Regions from separate parts of the Corynebacterium sp. Marseille-Q4381 genome, predicted to be linked through region 1. Evidence: predicted binding sites of a transcription regulator. Region 1 holds the regulator's gene; the other holds the start of a gene.

Region 1 (7,824 bases):
GCCCGGTTGCGCGGTACCCGGGTGCCGGTTGCCGGCCGACCACTGCGAAACGCACCACGTAACTGCGTGGAAACACGGCGGCGAGACGAACATTTCGAACCTGGCGGTGCTGTGCTCGTACCACAACCGCATCAACAACGACGACCCCGATGATGCGAGTCCCGGCTGGCAGAAACGACGGCGGCGGGCCGGTCGCATCGTGATGAACCGCGGCGGGCCGGCCTACCGAACCTGGACCGGGCACCTTCTACCCGCCAACCGCCCCGGCGCGATGGAGCTCCTGTTCGGACCGCGCGTGCCCGCGGGGTAGGAGATTGCGCCGCTCGGGTGCGATAATGGCTCCCCGTGAATGAAACGCCCCGCACTCCCGATACGACACGATTTGGTTGGACGCTGCACGGCGACGGCAAACGGGTGAGCCCCGGTGCCGTCGTCGCCCCGGATGAGCGGCTCTCCTGGCCGCGCACGATCGGCATCGGCATGCAGCACGTGGTCGCTATGTTCGGCGCCACGCTCCTCGTGCCCACCCTGACCGGGTTCCCGGTCAACACCACGCTGCTCTTCTCCGGCCTCGGCACGATCATCTTCCTGCTGCTGACAAAGAACAAGCTGCCGAGCTACCTCGGTTCGTCGTTCGCGTTCATCGCCCCGCTGACTGCCTCGCAGCAGTACGGGATGGGTGCGCAGCTCGGCGGCGTGCTGATCACCGGCCTGGCGCTCATCCTCGTCGGCGTGATCGTCCAGGCCGCCGGCAAGCGCGTCATCGACGCCGTCATGCCGCCCGTGGTCACCGGCGCGATCGTGGCGCTCATCGGTTTCAACCTCGCCCCGACGGCTGTGGCGAACGTGGAGACGCAGCCGGCGGTCGCCGGCGTCACGCTTGTGACCATCGTTCTGGTCACCGTTGCCGCGCGCGGGATGGCGTCCAGGCTGTCCATCCTCATCGGAGTGGTTGTCGGTTGGGTTTTCGCCGCCCTGACGGGCGGTCTTGACGACGCCGCCTTAGACACCATCGGCGCCGCCCCCTGGGTGGGCTTGCCCGCCTTCCACACGCCGGAGTTCCGCCTTTCGGCTGTGCTGGTGACGCTGCCCGTGCTGGTGGTGCTCATCGCCGAAAACGTCGGTCACGTCAAGGCGGTGTCCGAGATGACCCACCGCGACCTCGACTCCCTGCAGGGCAAAGCGCTGATTGGCGACGGCATCGCGACCACACTCGCCGGCGGTTTCGGCGGCTCCGGCACCACGACCTACGCCGAAAACATCGGCGTGATGGCGGCGACGAAGGTGTATTCCACGGCCGCCTATTGGGTCGCGGCGGTGTTCGCGATCGTATTGGCGTTCATCCCGAAGTTCGGCGCCGTTATTTTCACCATTCCAGCGGGCGTGCTCGGCGGCGCCTGCCTGGTGCTCTACGGGCTGATCGGCATGCTGGGCGTTCGCATCTGGCAGGACAACCGCGTCGACTTCACCGATCCGGTGAACCTCACTGCTGCGGCGGTGGCGCTGATCGTGGGTATCGGCAACCTCACGCTGCACGCCGGCCAGGTTGCCCTTGAAGGCATCGCGTTGGGCTCCGTCGGGATCATCGTGGTGTACCCGATCATGCGCTGGATCTACGACACCATCGGCGAGGGGCAGTACCGCTAAACGACGCCCTCCTAAGCGTCGTCCAAGTTCCGCTCGATCAGCGCCGCGATCGACTCGACGGCCTTCGGGTTGTCGGAGGTGACGGTGACCTCGTCGCCGAATTCGGCGCCCATCGCCATGATCATCAGCGCTGAGGCGGCATCCGTTTCGTCCTCATCGTCGCCTCCGACAAGCGAGAGAATGACTTCGTCGTCGTACTCGCCCGCGGCGTCGGCGATAACGGTCGCTGGGCGCGCGTGCAGGCCCACGTGGGAGCCAACCTTCACCGTCTTGGAAGCCATGATGGGGTCCTTTCGTTGTGCGCGAACATCAGTTGCAGTGACAACCAGTCTAGAGACTGTCGGCGATGACGACATTGACCCCGTGCCTCTCAAGATCGGCGACCAAGGACTGCGGAGCACCCCAGTCAGTCACCACCACGTCCACCGCGTCGAGCGGGGCGAAACTCACCAGGTAGTCGTTGCCGAGCTTCGTCGAGTCGCACAGCACCACCACGCGGCGCGCGTTGGTTACCATCGCAGCCTTCACCGCGGCTTCGTGCGCGTCGGCGGTGGATAGGCCGTGGTCCACTGTGAGGGCGTTGGTGCCGACAAACGCGACGTCGGCACGCAAAAGCGCAAGCGTCCGCAGCGCCGTGTCACCCACGACCGCCTGCGCAATGGCCCGCACCGTCCCGCCGAGAAGCTGCACGTCGCCGACGCCGGCTTCGGCGAGCTCCAGCGCCGCCGGCAGCGAGTTCGTCACAATCGACCACGAACTCGCCTCCGGCAGGAACGCTATCCGCTGCGCCAACGCGCTGATCGTCGTGCCCGAATCCAGAAAAATTGACTTGCCGGGCTCCGAAGGCAAAAACGCCGCTGCCGCCCTCGCGATCGCCTCCTTCGCATCAAGCGCAGAGCGCAACCGCGCAGCCAGCGGAAACTCGGACGTCATATATCCCTGGCTCGCCACCGCACCCCCGTGGACGCGCTGGACCACCCCTTCGTCGTTCAACGCGGCCAAGTCCCGCCGAATTGTTTCAGCGGTGACGTCGAAGCGCTCAGCAAGCTCCGCAACGCTCACCCGCCCCTCAACGGCGGTCAGCGCGGCGATTTGGCGGCGGCGTTCCTCGGCCTGCATCGCTGCTACAGTGCTCGGAAGACAGACACGACGAGGCCCATAATCTCGGCGTCGTCGCCCTTAATAGGGGAGAAGGCCTCGTTGCGCGGAAGAAGCCACACGCCCGTCGCGTCCTTGTGGAACACTTTCGCCGTCGCTTCGCCGTCGATCAGCGCGGCGACAATTTGGCCTTCTTCAGCCACCGGCTGCGATCGCACGACTAGCCAGTCGCCGTCGAGAATCGCCGCGTCGATCATGGAATCGCCGACGACTTTGAGCATGAACACGTCACCGTCCCCGAGCAGCTCATCCGGCAGCGGGTAGTACGTCTCGACGTTCTCCTCCGCCAGGATCGGCGCTCCCGCGGCAATCTGCCCGACAACCGGAACAAACCGCGGGCTCGACGCCTCTTCCGGGGTTTCGGCGGGGGCCGCCTTCTTTCGTTTCACGGGTTCCGGCAGGTGGCGCAGGTCCACGGCGCGAGGTTTGTTCGGGTCGCGGCGCAGGAACCCCTTCTTCTCCAGCTCTTTAAGCTGGTACGCCACCGAGGAGGTGGACTGCAGGCCCGCCGCGTCGCCGATCTCGCGGATGCTTGGCGGGTAGCCGCGCAGCACGACCGCGTCCTGGATTACCTGCAGAATGCGGCGCTGGCGCTCGGAGAGAGCGCTCATGTCGAGTTCGTTCGGGTCCGCCTTCTTGCGCGGCATGCGTTCTCCTTGGACGTTGGGGCAGTTGCTTATCGACGAAGCTACCACGCTAAGCAAGTGTGTTCGATATTCTCCACCGGTGTGCTATAAATCGAACATGTGGGCGTTAGAACAGGTGAGCGTACGAACCGGCGCCCGTGTTGGGCGGGCAGTTAGTATTTGGCCCAGTTGAATGAGAGGAGATAAGCAATGACCACCATGATTTACCCGTACGGCGGCGCACCGGCGTCGGAGGTTTGGGACGTCAACCGCGGGAGTTCCCGCACGGGCGAACGTGCCGTTGTTCGAACGTTAGCGCCCGCGAATCGAACGGCGGAGCGAACGGCTGCCCCTGCCGGTGGCCGCGCTCTTCCGCAGCACGACGGGTTCGAACCGGGTCGCGAGCGTCGCGATAATCTCGCCCTCGGCGGGCTGATGGCGGCGGCGCTGATCGCCGGGTCGCTCTTCGGCGGCGCGTTCGGCGCGGGGGATGCGCCGGTTCAACCCAGCAGCGTCTTGGAAGCGGCGCGCTAGGATAGAGGTCATGTTTTGCCCGTTCTGCCATCATGAGCAGTCGCGCGTGACCGATTCGCGCACGGTGGAAGGCGGCGCCGCGATCCGTAGACGCCGCGAGTGCACGGAGTGCGGGGGGCGCTTCACCACGGTGGAGAAAGCCGTGCTGACAGTGGTCAAGCGCAACGGGGTCAGCGAGCCGTTCGACCGCGACAAACTTATCCTGGGTGTGCGTCGCGCCTGCCAGGGCCGCGACGTGTCCGACGACGCGCTGAAGCGCCTCGCGCAGCAAGTTGAGGAGACGGTGCGCGCTCAAGGCAGCTCGCAGGTGCCGGCGAACCAGATCGGCCTCGCGGTGCTTGAACCGCTGCGCGCGCTCGACGAGGTGGCGTACCTGCGCTTCGCCTCCGTGTACAAGTCGTTCGAAAGCGCGGACGATTTCGAGTCCGAGATCCGCCTCATGCGCAGGCGCGACCGTTCGGAATTCTAGCGCCCGGTATCAGCGCCCGAGCTTGTCGGCGAGCTTCTCAATTCGTCGCTGGCTCACCGGCTGCGGCGTGCCCAGCCGCTGAGCGAACAGGCTGACGCGCAGCTCCTCGATGCGCCACAGGATGTCTTTGTAGGCGCGAGACTTCCGCACACTCGCAGGCAGTTTCGCGACACGCGCCTCGAGGTAGCGCTTCGACTCGTCGACGACCGACTGGCGGTCGGCGTCGCGGTCTGGGTCCAAGCGCATGTCTTCCAAGCGGATGCGCATCGCTTCAATGTAGCGCGGCAGGTGTTGCAGGTGGTCCGCGCCGTGGATGGTGATTGCGTGCTTCGGCAGGTAGAAGTCCAGCTGAGAGCGCATGTCATCGATCGCCGGGCCTTCCCAATTCGCCAGTTCGGTTCGCATATTCGCGTACTCCACCAGCGCGGGCGCGAGCCCCACCACGATGCGGCGCACCTCGCCAGGAACCTTTGGCTTGATCTCCTTGACAAGCGCGTCGAACTCTTCCGGGGTGCGCACTGCGCCGCCGTGCGAGAGCATGAGGTCGCGGATGACTGCGACGCGGGCGTCGTCAACCAAGCCCTCCGCGCCGCCGTGCGGGTAATGGTCCACGGCCACCTTGTGGCGCAACGGTAGCCCCTTCGTCATCTGCTGCACGGACACGGGGATCTCGCGAAGCAGCAGCGTCAACGTTGCCGTCGTCATCGACGCGTCGGCGGCCGCCTTTGTCGGGTGCACCGACACCTTTACGCCGTCCGGCGTGACCTCGAGCGCGGGGTACGCGTCGACCTCGTTGCCCTCGATGACTGTGGTGACGGTTTCGGGCACCGCGCCGAGCGTGTCGGCGGTCCACTTCTTTACCGTTTCCGAGGCGCTGGCAGCGGCGCGCTTCGCCACCGACGAGCGGATTTTGCCCGCCTGCCTGCGCTTCAGCGCGGCGAGGTCGGTGTCGTGGTCGATGATGTTGCCGCGCTTGTCAATCGCCGCGTACGTCGCTTTCAAGTGGTCAGGCAGCGCCGCGGGGTTGAAGTCGGTCCCGTTGACGCCGGAGATGCCGGCGGCGCGCAGGGCGTTTGAGAGGGCGTCGACAAGCGGAAGCTCCTCGTCGAGCAGCGGCACCGCGCGGGCGGCGAAGTCCGGCACCGGCACGACGTGTTTGCGCAGCGCCTTCGGTAGCGTGCGGATGAGTTCCGTGACCAGCTCGAGGCGCAGCCCCGGCACCAGCCAGTCGAACCCGTCCGCTTCGAAACCCGCGAGCAGCGGCACGGGCACCACCACCGTGAGTCCGTCGAACGGGGCGCCGGGCTCGAACTTGTAGCGCAGCTCGTAATCGATCGTGCCTTGGCGCCAGAGCGGCGGGAACGCCTCCTCGGACGTGTCGAGGTTGTCGTCGGTCAACAGCGCCGCCGGGTCGAAGTCGAGGTAGTGCGGGTCCGCGTGGCGCTGCTTTTTCCACCACGAGTCGAAATGCCGGGCGGTGGTCACCGTCTCGGGCAGTTTGGCGTCGTAGAAGTCGAACAGCGTGTCCTCGTCGACGACGAGGCCGCGGCGGCGGACCTTCTCCTCGACGGCGGCGGCGTCGTTGAGCAGCGCCTCGTTGTGCTCGATGAACAGGTGGTGCCGATTCCAATCGCCGCCGATCAGCGCGTGGCGGATGAACATGTTGCGCGCCCCGTCCGGGTCGACGCGGTGGTACGGCACGAGGCGGTCGCGCGCGATGGTCACGCCGTAGAGCATCGTCTTCTCGTGCACCATCGCCGCTGACCGCTTGCGCGACCACACCGGCTCGGAGTAGCTGCGGCGCAGCAGGTCGCCGGCGGCGTGCTCGACCCAGGCGGGCTCAATCTTCGCCACGTCGCGGGCGAACAGCCGGGAGGTTTCCACCAGCTCGGCGGCCATGAGGAAGGCAGGGGGCTTTTTGCTTAACGACGACCCCGGGAACACCACAAACCGCGTCCCCCGAGCCCCGTCGTACTCCTTCGAGTTGCCGTCCCGTGCGCCAATGTTGGAGAGCAGGCCGGTGAGCAGCGACTTGTGGATCGCGTCTGCGTCGCGCTCGCCGGCGACGTTCTCGGCGCGCGACCAGCCGAGCTGGCGCTCCACGTCGCGCAGCTGGCGCACGAGGTCGTACCACTCGCGGATGCGCATGTAGTGCAGGAACTCGCGCTTCATCCGCTTGCGGAAGGCGTTGCCGGACAGCTCGTCGCGCGAATCGTTGATGTAATCCCACAGCTTCAGCGCCGAGAGGAAGTCGGATTCCTTGTCTTTGAAGCGGGCGTGCGCCTGGTCGGCTTGGGCCTGGTAGTCGAGCGGGCGTTCGCGCACGTCCTGGATGGTCATGTTGGCGACGATGACGGTGACGTCGTCAAGCACGCCCAAGCGGTTGGCCTCCACCAGCATGCGGGCCATCTTCGGGTCGACCGGGATGCGCGCAATGTCGCGGCCGATGTCCGTTAGCGCCGGCGCACCGCCCTTGCCGTCGCGGATGGCGCCGAGCTCGTTCAGCAGCATCAGGCCGTCCCGGATCGACTTCTGGTCCGGCGGCTGGATGAAGGGGAACTCGGAAATGTCGCCCAACCGCAGCGAGATCATCTGCAGGATCACGCTCGCGAGGTTGGTGCGCAGGATCTCCGGGTCGGTGAACTCTTGACGGGCCTCGAAGTTCTCCTCGGAGTAGAGGCGGATTGCGATTCCGTCGGCGGTGCGGCCGGAACGGCCCGAGCGCTGGTTGGCGCTGGCCTGCGAGATCTCCTCGATCGGCAGGCGCTGCACCTTCGTGCGCGTAGAGTAGCGCGAGATGCGCGCAAGGCCTGTGTCCACCACGTAGTGGATACCGGGCACCGTCAGCGAGGTTTCAGCGATGTTGGTTGACAACACGATGCGCCGCCCCGAGTGCGGGGAGAACACCCGGTGCTGCTCCGCGTTGGAGAGGCGGCCGAACAGCGGCACGACCTCGACGCCGCGCCAGTGTTGCTTCTCAATGGCTTCCATGCAGTCACGGATGTCGCGCTCGGAGGCGAAGAAGCACAAAATGTCTCCCTTGCCCTCGCGCATGAGCTCCTTGCATGCGTCGATCACGCCGTCGATCATGTCGGTGTCGACGTCTTTGACGCCGTCTTTGGTTTCGACCTGCTCGATCAGCGGGCGGTAGCGGATCTCCACGGGGTAGGTGCGGCCGGAGACCTCGATAATTGGCGCCGGGTTGCCGTCAGCGTCGGCGAAGTGGGCCGCGAACGCCTCCGGGTCGATCGTTGCGGAGGTGATGATCACCTTCAGATCAGGGCGCTTCGGCAGCAGCCGCTTCAAGTAGCCCAAGAGGAAGTCAATGTTCAGGCTGCGCTCGTGGGCCTCGTCGATGATGATGGTGTCGTAGGCGTTGAGGAAGCGGTC
Region 2 (7,824 bases), on a different contig from region 1:
TTGAGGCGACCGGCGAGAACGTCACTGAGTGCCTCGGCGGCGCGCAGGACATCACCGACGTCGACCTGCCGGGCCGCTACGAGTCTGCTGTTGACCCGCGCCTGAACACCGAACAAGCGCTGGAACTCGCGTTCCTCGTCGCGGAGATGCTCCGCTACTAACGCTTCGGGGTGAACCTAGCCGGCGAGGATCGGCGGGAACATCCCGTACAGCCCGGAGCCGAACCACCAGGCGCCCACGAGCACCGCGGCGAGTGCTGCGATGGAAACGGCGACAAACAGCGCCAGCCCGATGCCACCCCGGTTCGTCACCGGGTTGATGCGCGGGCGTTCCGCAGGCACAGCGCCCGGCGAAGCGGGGGCCTCGAGTTGGGGGCGCGGCGCAGGCTGAGGTTGCCTGCGCGCAGGTGGCGCTGGCTCATACCGCACCTCCTGTGTCTGATCGGGGAAGAGCCGCTGCTGGCTTGCGCGCGGCTCCACCCGCGGCTCCACCTTGCGGGACGGCCCGTTCAGGGTGCCGAAGCTCGTCGGCACGGCCGCGGCGCGGTTCGCCGCGGAGTTGCGCGGCACCGGGACGGTGTAGGCGGGCAGCTGGAGCGCATCAGCGACATCGTCGAGCGCGCCGAGGAACTCGCGGGCGTCGCGGAAGCGGTCTTCCGGGCGGCGCGCGGTGGCTGTGGCTACGAGCTCGTCGAAAAGCTTCGGCACCCCAGCAATCAGCGACGACGGCGCCGCTACGTCGTGGTGGAGGCGAGCGTAGGCGTGGGCGAGCGGGGAGTCGCCGTGGAACGGCGTGCGGCCGGTCAGCAGTTCGAAGAAGACGATGCCGGCGGAGTAGACGTCGGATGCGGCCGTCAGGTGCGTCCCGTCGACTTGCTCGGGGGAGAGGTAGGCCACCGTGCCCACGATCTGGTCGGTGGAGTGCGTCGCGTCGGAGGCGGCGCGCACCAGGCCGAAGTCGGCGAGCTTGACCCGGTGGTCGGCGTTGATTAGCACGTTGTCCGGCTTGATGTCCCGGTGAATCAGGCCCTTCGCGTGCGCCACAGACAGGCCCGTGAGCATGCCGCGCATCACGGAGGCGGCGGCGTGCGCAGGCATGGGGCCGCGCTCGTCGAGAAGCTCGCGCAGCGTGCCCCCGGTAATCAACTCCATGATGAGAAAGATCGTGTCGCCGTCGGCGGAAAAGTCGTAGACGTTGACCAGGTTGGGGTGACTGAGTTGCGCCATTGCCCGTGCTTCGCGCCGGAACCGCTCCGAGAACACCGGGTCGTGCACGTACTGCTCGTGCATCACCTTCGCCGCCACCTCGCGGCCCAGCCTGGTGTCAACGCAGCGGTACACCGTGGCCATCCCGCCGCGCGCGATGGGGCGGTCGATGATGTACCGGCCCTCCAAGGAATCGCCCACTGCCAAACGCATGCAACCAGTATGATCACCCGCCGCGGTGTTGGCCAACAGCGCCCGCGACAAGGGCAGTAGAATGTGGGCTTGTGACTACACCGCAACAGCCAACCCTGGACGAACTGCTGGTAGGCGAGGAGCTCCTCCCGGTTCCTGACGTCGCGGAGATCCTCGGCGTTCCCGTGACGAAGGTCCACGACATCGTCAACTCTGGGAAGCTGGCCGTGTACCGCAAGGACGGCGTGCGCTACATTCCGGCGTCGCTGCTCGGCGACGGCGAGTTGTCCAAGTTTGTCGGCGGGGCTATTACCGTGCTGGCGGACGGCGGCTACGACCCCGACGAGATCCTCCACTTTCTCTACACGCCGGACGATTCCCTCCCGGGCCGGCCGATCGACGCGCTTCACGGCCACGGCGCGCGCGAAGTTATCCGCCGCGCGCAGGCTATGGCGTTTTAGCTTCGGCGCTCGGTCGAGCGGATCGCGAGATCGCGCAGGGTCTTCGCCACCGCGGCGTTGATGTTCGCGGTTTCGAGGTGCGCAAGTCCCGATTCGGTGAGGGAAGCAATCCGCTTTTCGACGGCCTCCACAGCCCCACTTTCCCGAATCACCCCGGCAAGCGCGTCCAACGCCTCTGGGTCGGAAGTCGCGCCGATGCCCTCTCGGAGGGTGCGCGCGGAGGGGTTGCCGGCGGCGTCGAGAAGCGAAAGTGCCTCGGCGTAAAGCACGGTGCGCTTGCCTTCCCGGATGTCGTCGCCGGCGGGCTTGCCGGTGACGGCGGAGTCGCCGAACACGCCGAGAAGATCGTCGCGCAGCTGGAAGGCAATGCCGATGTCGCGGCCGTAGCCGCGGAACGCCTCGATCGTCGCCTCGTCCGCGCCGGCGAGCGCGGCACCCAAGTGAAGCGGGCGTTCAATTGTGTACGCGGCAGTTTTGAAGCGGTTGACTTGGTCTGCCATCTCGACCGACTCGCTGCCCGCTGCCTCGAGAGAAATGTCGAGGATCTGGCCGCCGATGACCTCGGTGCGCATACCGCGCCACGCGCCCTCAGCGCGCGCGAGCGCTTCCGCGGTCACACCGGAGGAGCGCCACATGTCCTCGGCCCAAGCGAGTGCGAGGTCGCCGATCAAAATGGCGGTGTTCTGGCCGAACAAGGCTGCGTCGCCAAGCAGCTGCTCCTTGTTGTGCTCCGCCTCAATTGCCCGGTGTACCGTTGGGTTGCCGCGGCGGGTGTCGGAGGCGTCAATGATGTCGTCGTGGATGAGGGCGCAGGCCTGGATGAGTTCGAGCGAGCTGACCGCGCGCATCACCGCTTCCGGGTCCTCGGCTGCGCGCTCGATGCCGCCGCCGCCGACGAATCCGGCCCAGCCGTAAAGCGGGCGGATGCGTTTGCCGCCGCCGAGAACGAAGCGCTCGAGGTGGAGCACTGCGCTTTGCACCGGCGCGCCTAAGCGGCCGATCTCCGCCGAGCGCTCAGCGAAGAATCGTTGCAGCTGGTGGCCGACTTCTTCTGGCACCCGTGACAAATCAAGCGCGTTTGCGTCCACGTGCGAACTCCTTGCAGCAATCGTGCGGTGGCTCCCCACCCTACCTGGTTCACGTGCCCCCACTTTTAAAGCGGCAGCGGGCGGCCCAGGATAGCGAACGGCCTGTGGTCGCCGGGGTAGCGGTAGCCGCGCGCGATATCTGTAAAGCCGAAGCGGCGGTACAGGTGGAAGGCGTGGTTGGCCTCGTTATCCACCTCAGGCGTCGAAAGCAGCGCCCACTCGGCGGAGGCGTTGCGAAGAAGCTCCTGAAGCAGAGCTGCGCCGATGCCCGCGCCCTGCCGGCCGGGAGCCACGTGGACCTCAGTGACCTCGAAGTAGCTGTCAAGGATCGCTCGGTGCTGCTCGGTCAGCTGGCCGGAACCGCGCATGGCGCGCACGAGCTGGCGGTCCCACCACCGCTCCCTGCTGCCGAGGAACCCGTACGCGACGCCGACCACCTCGTCCCCGTCAACCGCGGCAACCGCGGTGAATCCGGGCCAGGTCACCTCGTCTTTCCACACGCGGATTCGCTGGTCGCGGATTTGCGGGTTGTACTCCATTGCGGCGAGGTAGATGTCCACGAGCTGGGGGACAAGCAGGGTGAACTCCCCAGGAGTTAAGCGGCGGATTTCAACTGGCACACCACTACCTAACCACGCGGGAGTATGCCGGCGGGTGGTTTTCGATGCCCGCTAATCGAACGCGTGTTCTAATGTCGGCGGTGTGGTGTCGAACGCGTGTTTTACAGTGAGCGCAATCGTTGTAAACACCACTGGAAGAGAAGGGGAAACACAATGCAAAGCGTCATTTCCGCCACCACGTCCCGAGCCTACGGTGCCCCCGCGAAGGTCTCGCGCCGCGACGCGTTCCTCGCCTCGGCGGAGTCTCTTCTTGTTGCGGCGCACGAGGAATTTGAAGACGGCCGGGCAGACCTGGCCATGGAAAGCGCCTACCGGGCGGCGCTTCGGGTCGCCGGTGCCGTTGTCGCCGATTCGGAAGCGCTGCGGAAAAGGAAACGGTTGCCCACTAGCGCGTGGGAGAAGCTGGCGCTTGTCGGCGATAGCGGGAAACTCTGGGCTGCCCGATTCCGCTCCTACTCCCGCCTCCGGGGCCGGGTTGTATCTGGGCTGGAGATGCACCCAGATCCCGCGATTGTCGTTCGGCTGCTCGCCGACGCGGAAGAGTTCTACCACGAGATCCACCCTGGGGAGGCGCCGCTCGCGGCAGCGTAGTGGGTGCGGGGAACAAAACGGCTACGATGTCCGTTGGTTAAGAAATATCGTTCCCGTCAACGTGGAGAGAAATTTCAGTGTCCCTTTCTGAGCAAGAACAGCGCGCGCTCCGCGAGATCGAGCAGTCCCTCTTTGCTGAGGACCCAAAGTTCGCCAGCAGCGTCGCGCACAACGCTGGATTCAGCGAGACCCCGCGGAGGGGGCGTCTCACAATGCGCAGCGTTGCGCTGATTGTGCTGGGGATCGTCCTCTTGCTCGGCGGCGTCGCACTCGCGTCCGCCAGCATGTGGGCAGTTGTCATCAGCATCGTCGGTTTCGGCGTCATGATGCTCGGTGGCGTGATGGCGCTGCGCACCCCGGCCACCACTCCTTCTGCGGGCCCACGCATTAGCGCGAGTGCGCCGAAGCAGCGATCGGCCCGAAGCGTGAGTATGGAAGAGAACTTCCGCCGCCGTTTCGAGGATCCGCAAGCCTAAGACGGTCCCGACCTTTGGAAGCGCCCCGTGTGGGGCGCTTTTTCGTCTTTCCGGCGGCTGGAAACCCGGTGATAGCGGGTAACTCCTCGCGCCACCCGTAGCGACCTGCGGAAACGCGGCGTCTGTCCCGAGTTACCCGCTATCACCGCCGTCTCCCACCTTCCCCCACCTACGCGCCCCACTCCTGCCCACCAGGGTGGCGCGCCACCACGCGAGCAGGGCTTTTCGGCCGTCGATGCAATGTTGGGAGTTCACCGGACACGCGAATCCATGTGCATCTTGAGGTCCAATGTGGCAGCTTTACGCTCCTGGGGCACAGAATCTCCACCTTGTCTCCACCGCTACAACCTGCAGTAACACCGAAATAATCGGGCATTTTCGGCTGTGGTGTAGCCATCGTGGGGAGAAGTGGGTTAAAGTGGGGCGCAGCGGAGAAGTGTGGCGCCCATCTGACTACGTGGGTGCGGCACATCGAAGCGGCAGAAAAACTTCACAAGCCGAAGTCAGACGGCGAAAGGAAAGGTAGGTCGCCCGATGTTCCTGGGAACCTACACTCCCAAGCTCGACGACAAGGGGCGCCTGACGCTGCCCGCGAAGTTCCGGGAGGACTTGGCGGACGGGCTAATGGTGACCAAGGGGCAGGACCACTCGCTAGCGGTCTATCCCCGGGAGGAGTTCGCGCAGCGCGCTCGCAAGGCGGCGGCGGCCTCCCGCACGAACCCGAAGGCGCGCGCCTTCATCCGCAACCTGGCTGCCAGCGCGGATGAGCAGACGCTCGACGGTTCTGGTCGCATTACGTTGTCGCCGGCGCACCGCGAGTACGCAAACCTGTCCAAGGAGTGCGTGGTTATCGGCTCGGTTGATTTTCTGGAGATCTGGGACGCGAAGTCCTGGGCCGACTATCAGGAACAGACGGAAGCCGCCTTCTCGGCGGCGGACGACGACGACATTCTCTCCGGTCTGCTGTAAGGACTGACTACCCGCGCAGCAGGCAAACGACTACTGACGGAGAGCGTGTACGGACTCTGTCCGGGGCGTGAGCTTTTCTGGTGTACTTCCCCGACATCAGACCGGCCGCCCCGGGCAGGGCTCTACTCGCTCCCCCTCACCAAGGGAAGCAAGAACTTCAGAGACTTACATCGGACAGGGATTGGGGGTGGCACCCGTGGAATTCACAACTGCAGCGAACCACGGCCACGTCCCTGTCATGCGCGACCGGATGGGGCAGCTGCTCGCCCCTGCGGTTGAGCGCTTCGGCAGCAACGCGGTGATCGTCGACGGCACCTTGGGTGCCGGTGGCCACACCGAGCATTTTCTCACTGTTTTCCCCGGTGCCAGCGTGATCGGCGTCGACCGCGACCCCATCGCGCTCGCGCAGGCGACGGAGCGGCTTGCGCCGTTCGGCGACCGCTTCGTCCCGCTCCAGGCGCGGTTCGACGACATCGCGGGGCCGATCGGGGAGGGGGAGGGCCGCGTTTTCGACACGGTGCGCGAGCACGGTGTCGCGGGCGCCCTGTACGACCTTGGCGTGTCGTCGATGCAGCTGGACCAAGAAGAGCGCGGATTCGCGTACAAAGTTGACGCGCCGCTGGACATGCGCATGGACCCGACGCAGGGCATTACCGCGGCGGACATCCTCAACACCTACTCGCACGGCGACATCGCCCGCATCCTCAAGACGTACGGCGATGAGCGCTTCGCGGGAAAGATCGCCTCTGCGGTGGTGAAGGAGCGCGAGCGCGAGCCGTTCGCGCGAAGCGGCCGCCTCGTGGAGCTTTTGTACGAGACGATTCCGGCGGCGTCGCGGCGCACCGGAGGCCACCCCGCCAAGCGCACCTTTCAAGCGCTGCGCGTCGAGGTCAACCGCGAGCTGGAGGCAGTCGAGAACGCTGTCCCGGTCATCACGGAGCTGCTGGGGCCTGGCGGCCGAGTGGTGTTCATGAGCTACCAGAGCTTGGAAGACAAAATCATCAAAACCGCGTTCGCGGACCTGACAACGTCGAAGACCCCGCCGGGGTTGCCGATGGATCTGCCTGGCACGGCGGCGAAGTTCGCCCCGATCACCAACGGGGCGGAGAAGGCTTCGAAGGACGAAATCGAACTCAACCCCCGCGCTACACCGGTGCGGGTGCGTGGCATTGAAAAACTTTCCGACTTAAGGACAGATTCACCATGGCAGTGATGACTCGCACGGACCAGGCCACTTACGCACCGGCGCCGAAGCGCACCCCGGCCACCCGTCCCGATGTGCGCCCGCACGTCCCGCACCAGAAGTCTCGCGGCGGCCGGTTGGGGTCGCAGCAGGTGGTGTCGGTCCGCGGGCGTCGAGTAGCAACTCCTGCCAAACAGAAAACCGCGCTCGGCAAGGTCGGCGGCTTGGCGGTGACCCTCTTGGTTATCGGCGTCGCCGTGGCCATGGTCCTGTCGGGCCTGTCCACGGCCCAGACGTTCACGGTGCAGCAACTACAGTCCCAGGAGCGCGCGTTAGAGAACGAGGTGGAGTCGCTCAGCCGCGACCTGGAGGACCTGCGTTCCTCGGCGGAGCTCGCGCAGCGCGCCGCGGAGGCCAACATGGTGGTGGCGAATCAGCCCGGCATCGTGGAGGTCGACGCCGACGGCCGGGTCGAGGAGCGGCGCGAGTTCAACCCCGAATCCGTCGCCCCGGTTCTGGACGTCAACGGCCAGCCCACCCGCGCAGGCCGCGCCACCAGCGACCAGCGCGCAACCGATGAGCTGGGCGACAACCTGACCCAGCTGCCCGGCGGCAACATGATGAACCCGCCCGCGGCCGCGCGCACGGACAACCTCGCGCCGTACCAGCCCAACGTTCCCGCAGCGTTCTAGCGTGTGGCGCGCCCTGAAACGAGCGCGCTGCGTGCAATATAAGGGTCGTTACGCAACCCGTCTCCGCAAACGAAGCAAGGTAGGTGAGAACGCACGTGGCCAGGCGCGAGCAACCGATGACGCAGTCGCAGATCACGAACCGCCGCGCCACGTGGCTGGCAGTTGCGTTCCTTGCCGTGGCTGCACTGCTCATCGGCCGGTTGTTCTGGGTGCAAGTGGTGTGGGGGCCGGACCTGCGCGAGCAGGCCAGCGCGCAACGCACCCGCACCTACGTGGACCCGGCGCGCCGCGGCGAGATCGTTGACCGCGAGGGCAACCGGCTCGCCTACACCATGCAGGCGCGCTCG

What was found. Region 1 encodes LexA, which represses DNA repair genes until DNA is damaged. Its sites were predicted from a motif close to CGAACANNTGTTCG; they were not measured.
Region 2: a site for LexA is predicted at 3,623-3,636, ahead of V6D40_RS08110 (SAV_6107 family HEPN domain-containing protein). Genes of this name have one in related genera too.

Annotation. Positions count from the first base shown of each region.
Region 1 is NZ_JBAJNR010000001.1:236,120-243,943, reverse strand. It holds gene V6D40_RS01250 (HNH endonuclease signature motif containing protein) at 1-310, shown strand, start outside; gene V6D40_RS01245 (uracil-xanthine permease family protein) at 346-1,647, shown strand; gene V6D40_RS01240 (HPr family phosphocarrier protein) at 1,659-1,928, opposite strand; gene V6D40_RS01235 (DeoR/GlpR family DNA-binding transcription regulator) at 1,978-2,766, opposite strand; gene lexA (transcriptional repressor LexA) at 2,772-3,452, opposite strand; gene V6D40_RS01225 (hypothetical protein) at 3,642-3,965, shown strand; gene nrdR (transcriptional regulator NrdR) at 3,976-4,434, shown strand; gene hrpA (ATP-dependent RNA helicase HrpA) at 4,444-7,824, opposite strand, start outside.
Region 2 is NZ_JBAJNR010000008.1:56,847-64,670, reverse strand. It holds gene V6D40_RS08135 (class II 3-deoxy-7-phosphoheptulonate synthase) at 1-161, shown strand, start outside; gene V6D40_RS08130 (protein kinase domain-containing protein) at 177-1,418, opposite strand; gene V6D40_RS08125 (Rv2175c family DNA-binding protein) at 1,490-1,858, shown strand; gene V6D40_RS08120 (polyprenyl synthetase family protein) at 1,855-2,946, opposite strand; gene V6D40_RS08115 (GNAT family N-acetyltransferase) at 3,012-3,566, opposite strand; gene V6D40_RS08110 (SAV_6107 family HEPN domain-containing protein) at 3,720-4,157, shown strand; gene V6D40_RS08105 (DUF3040 domain-containing protein) at 4,235-4,633, shown strand; gene mraZ (division/cell wall cluster transcriptional repressor MraZ) at 5,168-5,602, shown strand; gene rsmH (16S rRNA (cytosine(1402)-N(4))-methyltransferase RsmH) at 5,799-6,815, shown strand; gene V6D40_RS08090 (hypothetical protein) at 6,815-7,477, shown strand; gene V6D40_RS08085 (peptidoglycan D,D-transpeptidase FtsI family protein) at 7,594-7,824, shown strand, end outside.